DNA from 3 places in the Buttiauxella sp. BIGb0552 genome. Region 1 is predicted to be linked to each of the others. Evidence: riboswitches for the same ligand, from Rfam matches in the RefSeq annotation. Region 1 holds a riboswitch; each other region holds the start of a gene.
What was found. A riboswitch is a leader RNA that binds a small molecule or an ion and turns the genes downstream of it on or off. The one in region 1 is predicted to bind thiamine pyrophosphate.
Positions count from the first base shown of each region.

Region 2: another riboswitch for thiamine pyrophosphate. It lies ahead of thiC (phosphomethylpyrimidine synthase ThiC); the one in region 1 lies ahead of thiM (hydroxyethylthiazole kinase).
Region 3: another riboswitch for thiamine pyrophosphate. It lies ahead of thiB (thiamine ABC transporter substrate binding subunit); the one in region 1 lies ahead of thiM (hydroxyethylthiazole kinase).

Region 1 covers NZ_SODY01000004.1:481,208-484,488, reverse strand. The annotation lists gene fbaB (class I fructose-bisphosphate aldolase) at 1-109, opposite strand, end outside; gene thiD (bifunctional hydroxymethylpyrimidine kinase/phosphomethylpyrimidine kinase) at 288-1,097, opposite strand; gene thiM (hydroxyethylthiazole kinase) at 1,094-1,882, opposite strand; TPP riboswitch at 1,919-2,015, opposite strand; gene EDF88_RS14360 (transporter substrate-binding domain-containing protein) at 2,486-3,281, shown strand, end outside.
Region 2 covers NZ_SODY01000012.1:7,027-10,307, reverse strand. The annotation lists gene thiC (phosphomethylpyrimidine synthase ThiC) at 1-1,658, opposite strand, end outside; TPP riboswitch at 1,747-1,860, opposite strand; gene EDF88_RS23990 (Rsd/AlgQ family anti-sigma factor) at 2,013-2,516, opposite strand; gene nudC (NAD(+) diphosphatase) at 2,620-3,281, shown strand, end outside.
Region 3 covers NZ_SODY01000003.1:378,886-382,166, reverse strand. The annotation lists gene thiP (thiamine/thiamine pyrophosphate ABC transporter permease ThiP) at 1-1,040, opposite strand, end outside; gene thiB (thiamine ABC transporter substrate binding subunit) at 1,016-1,999, opposite strand; TPP riboswitch at 2,036-2,135, opposite strand; gene sgrR (HTH-type transcriptional regulator SgrR) at 2,161-3,281, opposite strand, start outside.

The DNA.
Region 1 (3,281 bases):
CTACATAATCCGAACCAGGCAGATACAACTGGTCTGCCGGAATAGTCATACAACGATGCTGTAACAAGCTGTCGGCGTCTTTGCCAAGCAGCTGCGCAATATCAGTCATAATACGCTCCCGTAAATTCAGCGAGCACCCTGCCCGCTGAGGATGGATTCTCCTGGCCTGCTTTTGTTAAAACAGGCAGACATAATCCTGGCCGTGACTCACGGTATTCGCCACCTACGGGAGCACTATCGGTTTGTTTTATGGTGTAACGTTTTATGCCCGGCGGAGATTTACACCATTACCACCACTCGTGAAAATGATGAACAGGCCCAATTCCTTGCCCAACTTCAAGCGAATCCGCTTGTTCTAATGCCTGAGACAGCCACTTTTTCGCCGCTGTGATAGTTTGAGGCCAGTCGTTATAGCGTGGATAAAGTGCCGCAAGTGCGGCGGACAGTGTGCAGCCCGTACCATGCGTATGACGCGTTTGCACACGTGGTGCAGTAAAACGCTGCGCTCCACTTCGAGTAAACAACCAGTCCGGGCTTTCGGGGTCATCAAGATGCCCGCCTTTCATCAACACCGCTTTGCAACCCATCCCCAGCAGCGCATCGCCCTGCTCTTTCATTTCACGTTCGTTGCGAGCGTGTACCGTATTCAGCAGAGCTGCTGCCTCGGGTAAGTTCGGGGTAATCAATGCCACCTGCGGTAATAACCTGCGACGTAAACTTTCTACAGCAGAAGGAGCAAGCAACGGGTCGCCACTTTTCGCCAGCATGACCGTATCAAGCACCACGTTTTTGACTTGGTAAAATGCCAACCTCTCGGCCACGGCTTCAACAATATCTGTTTCTGACAGCATGCCGATTTTGACAGTGTCGATTCGAACATCACTCAGCACAGAGTCAAGTTGGGCTGCGACAAACGCCGGTTCGATACGATAAACCGACTGCACTCCACGTGTGTTTTGTGCAACCAGCGCGGTAATAACGCTGGTGCCATACGCGCCCAAAGCCGAGAACGTTTTAAGGTCAGCCTGGATACCCGCGCCACCACTTGGGTCGGTTCCTGCAATAGTTAGCGCGTTAATGCGTTTAACTCCTTTCATACCAGAGCCTCCGCATTTAGTGCGTAAAGCGCATCCAGAAAGGCTGGAGTGAAACTACCAGGCCCGCGGCTTGCAGCAATTGCCTGTTCGCCAGCACATTTCATAAACTGGCAGGCGGAAGCGACATTGTCTAACCGGGAGCCAGGCAATGAACAACAGGCAGCAACAACTGCGGAAAGTGCACATCCTGTGCCGACAACACGCGTCATCAACACGCCGCCACCGGCAATGCTCCAGGCATTTTCCCCATCGGTGACGTAATCCTCCTCACCTGTTACCGCAACAATCGCACCAGTAATCTGGGCAAGCTTAAGTGCCGCGGGTAGAGCTGAAAGCGCCTCTTCAGTACTGTCCACACCTCGCCCACCACAGTGCTCGCCCGCAAGCGCCATGATTTCCGACGCATTACCACGAATTGCGGCCGGTTTTAATTCAAGGATCGCGCGTGCAAATTGTGTACGAAACTCCAGGCCACCGACGGCCACGGGGTCGAGCACCCAGGGGATAGAAGATTGGTTCGCAGCATGAATGGCAGCAAGCATTGCGGTACTGCGCTCAGAGGTGAGTGTGCCGATATTGATGAGTAGAGCGCAGGCTATAGGGCTAAATTGTGCGGCTTCTTCTGGCTCAATGACCATTGCCGGAGCCGCGCCAATAGCGAGCAACACGTTGGCGGTAAAATTCTGCACCACATCGTTAGTCATGCAGTGAACCAAAGGAGAAGCTTGATGTAAATTGTGTAAAACCGACGCGGCAAGGTGGCCGGGTAGCAGGTCAGGCTGCATATTAAAAGCTCCTGCCCGGCGTGAAGAAGGGATGACCTGACAGGCATCTGACTTCCCTACGCTGGCATTATCCAGATCAGGTGGTACGGGTATTTCTCAGCCTTCACAAAGAAGGGCACCCCGAGTCATTTAATTCAAAATCAAATACTTGCGATTAACGCTCCGTTAATCCCTGCTCAGGATAATGCCAGCAGGAAGTCAGACAAACAAGTTCTTAATCTAAGTGCGCACAGTGAAATAGTGACCAACTCTCTCAAGCATCATCTTTATCAGGATTTGACTATTAATGAAAACACTGCCCCACACCTATTAACATAAATCTAAAAAATTAATTGAGCATAGTTAACGAGTTCATCATTTATTATTTTTTACCAACCAGTAAAATTATTTCCATGGATTATTTAATCTCACAAAACACTGTTAACACATTGAAATAACTTGACCATTAAATGATCGCAATGTATTTAAAACATACTAAATCACTCCTCGGAACTATCTGATTCGTTATAATGAAATTGGCAACAGCATGCTTTATGTGTATAACTAGAAACATATAATTACCTATGATCTTTTCTTATAAAAAACATAAAATTAACATCCTATATGAATATCGATAACAAAGTTTTACTTAATAAAAACAGCAGTGCTAAAATATTCAATTGGTTAAATATGTGTGTTTTTCTTGTTTCTGGGCTGTTTGTCTCTGTTGCTCAAGCTCAGCTTTCAAAGACAATAGAGAGCATCACAAAAACTCATCAAATAAACATCGCCTATCGTGATGCCCCACCTTTTTCTTATGTAGCATCGGATGGCAAAGTTGTTGGTTATGTTATCGATTTATGTAATGTTATCGTTAGTGATATTAGCAAACATCTGAACATACCGGATTTAAAAGTTAATTATATTGAGAACAAATATCTGCCAGAAAGAGATGAATTATTGCGTGAGAAAAAGGTAGATATGATCTGTTCAGTTAATGCTAACGTTATTGAATGGAAAACGATTGCAGACTATTCAAGCCCCTATACTTATTCATATACACGATTCGCAACTTTAAAGAACAAAAAGATATCATCCATTGATCAATTAGCGGGTCATACTGTTAGTGTAACTTCGGGATCAGTTGATGCTCTTGCGCTTAACCAGGCCAATCGTGAGTTGAATCTCAATTTATTCGTTATTACGACTCCAACCATGGAAAAAGCTTTTGAACTGATGCGCAGTGGCAAAACATCGGCTGCTTTTATCAACGATATTTCATTAAAAGAAATCATTGAGGCTCAGAGCGATAAAAATTTATTTTCAATTAGCGATAAAGGTGTTGGGAAACCACAGTTCTTTGTCATACTACTGCCGCACGATGACAAAGAATTTAAGTCACTGGTAAATCAGAGTCTTT
Region 2 (3,281 bases), on a different contig from region 1:
TCTTCCCAGCGGAATTCAAAACGGGCTTTCGACATCGCGTTGTCGCGGATTTGCGCACCAGGGTGGCCTTTTGCCAGGTCTGCGGCATGTGCCGCAATTTTGTAGGTAATCAGCCCCTGTTTAACATCTTCTTTATTCGGCAGGCCAAGATGCTCTTTTGGTGTGACGTAACAAAGCATCGCACAGCCGAACCAGCCAATCATGGCTGCACCAATACCTGAGGTGAAATGGTCATAACCCGGTGCAATATCAGTGGTCAGCGGGCCAAGCGTGTAGAACGGTGCTTCATGGCAGTGCTCCAGTTCTTCGGTCATATTGCGGCGGATCATCTGCATGGGCACATGTCCCGGGCCTTCAATCATCACCTGCACATCGTATTCCCAGGCAATTTTGGTCAACTCGCCAAGCGTATGCAGCTCAGAGAATTGCGCTTCATCGTTGGCATCCTGAATGGAGCCAGGGCGCAGGCCGTCGCCAAGCGAGAGTGAAACGTCGTAAGCGGCACAGATTTCGCAAATTTCGCGGAAGTGCTCATACAGGAAGTTTTCCTGATGATGTGACAGGCACCATTTCGCCATAATCGAACCGCCGCGCGACACAATTCCGGTCAGGCGTTTGGCCGTCATCGGCACATAACGCAGCAGCACTCCGGCGTGAATGGTGAAATAGTCCACGCCTTGCTCGGCCTGTTCCAGGAGTGTGTCGCGGAACATTTCCCAGGTCAGGTCTTCAGCGATGCCATTTACTTTTTCCAGCGCCTGGTAAATGGGCACGGTGCCGATAGGGACTGGGCTGTTACGTAAAATCCATTCGCGGGTTTCGTGGATATAGCGGCCGGTGGAAAGATCCATCACGGTGTCTGCGCCCCAGCGCGTTGACCACACCAGTTTTTCCACTTCTTCTTCAATCGAGGAGGTGACCGCTGAGTTGCCGATATTGGCATTCACTTTGACAAGGAAATTACGGCCGATAATCATCGGCTCAGACTCAGGGTGGTTAATATTGGCGGGAATGATTGCCCGGCCTGCGGCGACTTCATCGCGTACAAATTCAGGAGTAATGTTTTCTGGCACGAGAGCACCAAAACTCTGGCCTGGGTGCTGGTGGCGTAACACTTCATCGCGAATGCGTTCGCGGCCCATGTTTTCACGTATGGCGATAAACTCCATTTCCGGCGTCACTATGCCCTGGCGTGCATAGTGCAACTGCGTGACAATTTTCCCGGCTTTTGCGCGCTTCGGCGTGAGTTGTGTTTCAAAACGCAATTCGTCCAGACCATCATCAGCAAGGCGCTCTTTGGTATATGCAGAGCTACGGTCGGTCAGTGTTTCGCAATCATCACGCTCGCTAATCCAGCTTTCACGCAGTGGTGAAAGCCCGCACAGAACGTCGATGCTGATTGCCGGGTCGCCATACGGACCTGAAGTGTCATACACCGGAATGGCATCGTTAGGGGTGAACAGAGGGTTTTCTTTCGTACCGCCCGTTGCGGTTGGGCTAAGTTGAATTTCGCGCATCGGTACGCGGATATCATCGCGTGAGCCAGTTAGATAAATGCGTTGGGAATTAGGGAAAGCAGTACCTTCCAGCGTATGGATAAAATGCTGGGCAGCAGCGCGTTGTTCGCGGCGGTTTGGTTTTTTTTCAGTAATAGACATAGCTCATTCCAGTAAATATCAAGGAGTGGCTTGCCAGAACAACGGAGGAGTAATGAATGTGGGGCGCCCGCGTACGGGTGAACCCAAAAGCAGAATTACTCTTGTTCCCTTCGCAGGTATTAGCCTGATCAGGTTCCGCGGATCCCGAATTAACGGTCTCAGCCGGTGTTCAGTTAAACACTCGGCACTCCGACAAGAAGATTTCCTGCATCCTTCACGCCCCAGCGGCGTTAGCTGCCTTTACTCACCCGAATCACTTACTTGAGTAAGCTCATCGGGATTCGTTCAGTTGCTGCCTTGCTGGAACCTGAATGATTCAGGAAATATGTAAACTACTCGTTAACAGCGCAGAACTCAAGCCGGGCGTGCAAGGTTGCCGGTATCGTTAGCACTGTCATTTATATCGTGGTCGTAAGCTAACTGAATGAGTTTATCTTCCAGTGAAAAACGTGATTCCAGTGCTTCACCGATGCCGGATAACGCTTTCTGGAACTCAATATAGTTATCATCATCGATAGCACTTTCGAGATGCGAATCGTAAAAATCCATGATGTGCTGGGTGTTGGCTTCAAGCTGCGGATAAAGATGAGTTGCGGCTAAAAGTGGGCTGCTCCCTTCCATTTCGCTGATAATGCGTTCATAAATATTGAAATGACCGGCAGAAAGATAATCCACCAGATTATGGCAAAAGTTATCCAGAGCCTTTTCATTGAGCGCGGTATGGGATTCCTTGTTAGGCTTGATCCCAACCATATTGTAATAAGCCACCAATAAATGTTTGCGGGCATATAGCCATTGGTCGATTAACTCATTACTACCACCGACGCGCTCAGTCAGATTTTCTAACTGGTTAAGCATGATTGACTCCGTGATTCCGTGAGTAAAAGATGTAACGCAAACGTACCCAAAATTGTTACGACCATTTGTTTATACCAGCGAACTCGGGGATGTGCACCAGGTTATGGAACGTGTAATTCAAAAGTTAGATCAGGGCTGGTTTATCGTCAGTCATGAACAAAAATTGTGGTTGCCGAAAGGTGAGCTACCTCACGGAGCAGCACAAGATTTTCAGCTTGATGGTGCGGTTGGGATGCATATCGGCGAGTGGGAAAGTGAGCCGGTGTGGTTAGTGCGGCAACATCGCCGTGCGGATATGGGATCAGTGCGCCAGGTTATTGACCAGGACCAAGGGTTATTTCAACTTGCTGGGCGTGGCGTGCAGTTAGCGGAGTTCTATCGCTCGCATAAGTTCTGTGGCTACTGTGGCCATGAAATGCACGTCAGCAAAACCGAATGGGCGATGCTGTGTAACCATTGTCGTGAACGCTACTATCCACAAATTTCACCGTGCATCATCGTGGCTATCCGTCGTGAAGACCATATCCTGCTTGCTCAGCACACACGCCATCGCGGTGGAATTTATACCGTGCTGGCCGGTTTTGTCGAAGTTGGGGAAACCCTCGAGCAGGCCGTGGCGCGTGAGGTGATGGAAGAGAGCAGCATTCGTGTGAAGAATTTACGTTATGTAACTTCCCAACCTTGGCCGTTCCCGCAATCGCTGATGACCGCATTTATGGCGGAATATGACAGCGGCGAAATTGAAATCGACCCGAAAGAGTTACT
Region 3 (3,281 bases), on a different contig from region 1:
ACGACGCTTATCAGCCCCGCGCCGACTGCAATTCTTAACGAGGTGAATAATGCCTGCCAGAGAATTGGCTGTGAAAGCACGCTGTTAAATCCGCTGTTGATGCCATCAATGATGACCGCCAGCAGCGGGGGCAATAGCAGCAACATTGCGAGTGAAATTAACAACCCGTCGCACAGTTTTCGGCGTAGGTTATCTTGCGGGTCGCGCCAGCCTTGCATTTGGCTGATTCCCACCGGAATCGCTTTGCTCAGCCGCTGGCTCATCAAAACGAGGCCAAGGCAGCAAACCATTTGTACTATTGCGAGCAGTGCCGCACGTGCGGGATCGTAGTCGTAACTGAGGGCCTGGAAGATAGCCAGTTCAATGGTGGTTGCCTGCGGCCCGCCGCCGAGCGAAAGCACGGTGGCAAAACTTGCGAAGCAGAGCATAAAAATCAGTGCGGCGGCAGGAAGGATCTGGCGCCGTAGCCACGGCCATTCGACAAAGCGGAAGAAATTCCAGCCCTGCATACCAAGCTGTGCGGCGACCTGGCGCTGTTCGCTGGGGATATTTTCCAGCGCCTGAAGCAGCAGGCGGGTTGCCATCGGCAAGTTGAAAAATACGTGTGCCAGCAAAATGCCTTTCAGGCCATACGGTGAGAACCCCCATTCGATGCCAAGTCTGGCGCACAATGAGGCCAGCCAGCCTTCGCGGCCATACACCGTCAGAATCCCAAACACGGCAACTAACACCGGCAACACCAGCGTCATGGCGCACAGACGTAACAGTGCTAATCGCCCTGGGAAACGGCGTCGGTAAAGCGCCCGGGCCAGAAAAATAGCCGGGAGCACCGAAAGGGCAGCCGAGAGAAAAGCCTGCCAGAAAGAGAAGCGCAGCACGTGCCACAAATAACTATCCTGCACCAATGCGCGGATATCGGTTTGTGGCGCGTTAAACCACAACGCCAGAAAAGCTGCCAGGGCGACGGCGACCACCAGCGTGGCGGCGCATAGCCCTGGAATCAGCCAGCCGGGGATCAGCGGCTGACGGAGCGTTGCCATTCACTGATCCAGCTGGCGCGATGGGATGAAACGTCTTGCGGGCTAAACTCCAGCGTGGTCTGTGGTTTGACCAGGCCGTTAAAGCCTTCCGGCAATTTCACATCTGTTACCGGATACATCCAGTTGCCGGTTGGAATGGTGTTCTGGAATTCAGGCGTTGTGATGAATTTCATGAACTTTTGCGCCAGCTCAGGCTGTTTGCTGGAGGCCAGGCGGCCCGCTACTTCGACCTGCAAATAGTGCCCTTCGCTGAAATTGGCTGCCGCGTAGTTATCTTTTTTCTCTTCAATAATGTGATATGCCGGAGAAGTGGTGTAGCTCATCACTAGATCGCCTTCACCTTTCAGGAACAGGCCGTAGGCTTCGGACCAGCCTTTGGTGACGGTGACGGTTTTCTTCGCCAGTTTCGTCCAGGCTTCAGGCGTTTTGTCGCCATATACTTTTTGCATCCATAACAGCAGGCCGAGACCTGGCGTGCTGGTGCGTGGATCCTGGTAAATCACTTTCCATTTCTGGTCGCTTTCAACCAATTCTTTCAGGCTTTTCGGCGGGTTTTTGAGTTTGTTTTTGTCATACACAAAAGCGAAATAACCGTAATCGAATGGCACAAAGGTATTGTTGTTCCACCCGCCAGGAATTTTTAGCGAGCTGGTTTCAACATTGCTCGGAGCAAACAATTTCGTTTGTGCCGCCGCTTCCAGCAGGTTGTTATCCAGCCCTAAAACCACGTCAGCTTTGCTGTTTTTACCCTCCATGCGTAGGCGGTTAAGCAAGGAAACACCATCTTCGAGTGCGACGAATTTCAGCTCGCAATTGCAGTCCGCTTCAAAGGCTTTTTTTACCGCAGGGCCTGGGCCCCAGTCGGCAGCGAAGGAGTCGTAGGTGTAAACAGTCAGCAGGGGTTTGGCGAAAACAGGGGCTGCGATGAGCGCCAGTAACGGCAGGAATTTTTTGAACACTTTGCACCTCTTGGAATTAGGGGTGGCAAAGGACTTTGAGAATTGAGCCTCAAATCCCTTCGCCGGCGTTATCCGGATCAGGTTCGACGGGTATTATCTCAGCCAGACTTTCGTCTTAGCACCCCGTTGAGAACGCGTGCATTGTAATGATTTTGTGAAACTTACGAAAGCTCTTTACCCGTACTCACAGATTGCGGTTCCGGTGGTGCAAACCATGCCGATTTAAAATCAAACCAACCCAATGTGTTCATTCGCACACCGCGCATACTGCGTTGCCCTTCAATGCGCAGCCAGTGGTGGATTAACGGTAAAATATCATTGTTTTCAACTCGCTCCTGGCACCATTCCGGGAGCGAAAGCTCACCGTTATGCCATTTTCGGGTATCCGTTTCCCAGTCATTCGCAATGCATTTCTGAATCAGCGGCACTTCATAAAGATGCGAATAGAGTGAAAACTCCAGCGGCAGCGTGAAGTTGGCACTGTTCAGCCAGATATCACTTTCTGCCTCACCCTGGTGCCACTCTTCATAACTGACTTCCTGCACCACCAGTTTTACCCCCACGCGGGCCAGCAACTCCTCCATCACTTTACTGATCATGCGGTGTTCAACGTGGTCGCGGTAAAACGTCAGCGTTACAGATTCCAGACTATCAGGTTTTTCAAGCACCGGTTGTGGGCGCGCGTGGTGCCAGCGCGGCAGTAAACCATACGCAGGAAACCAGTACTGCTGGTTTTGAGCACCCGCGCTATAAAGCAGATGAATGGGGGCCAACACATGGCTTAGCCAGCGGCGAACGTCGTCATTACTGCCAGATTTGGATCGCCTATCAAACAAAATGTAATAGCAGCCTTCTTCCAGACGGCTTTCGACGGCTTTTTCACTATCAGGCATGCCCGATAGTTGCACTGCGCAACTGACATCTTCACCGATCTCTGGCAATACCCAGAAATTTACCTCATCAATCAATGCGCGATAGCCGAAGTAATCATCGTAAGCCTGAATTTTCAATTGGTTGTTATTGTTGCGTACCACCGAATAGGGGCCTGACCCAACAGGCTGACGGGCAAAATTGCTTAATGTCTGCCATTCACGCGGCAGGATCATTGCGTTAACACTGCCCAATAACCAAGGTAGCCATTGGTCGGGCTGCGAGAGCGTGATATCCAGCGTCCATGTGGTTGGCGAGCTGATTTGCGTAATGTGTGCGTAGAGTGGCAACGCATTAATTCGTTGCAAAGATGTCATGACATCCAGCATGTCCAGTTCGCGGCCATGGTGAA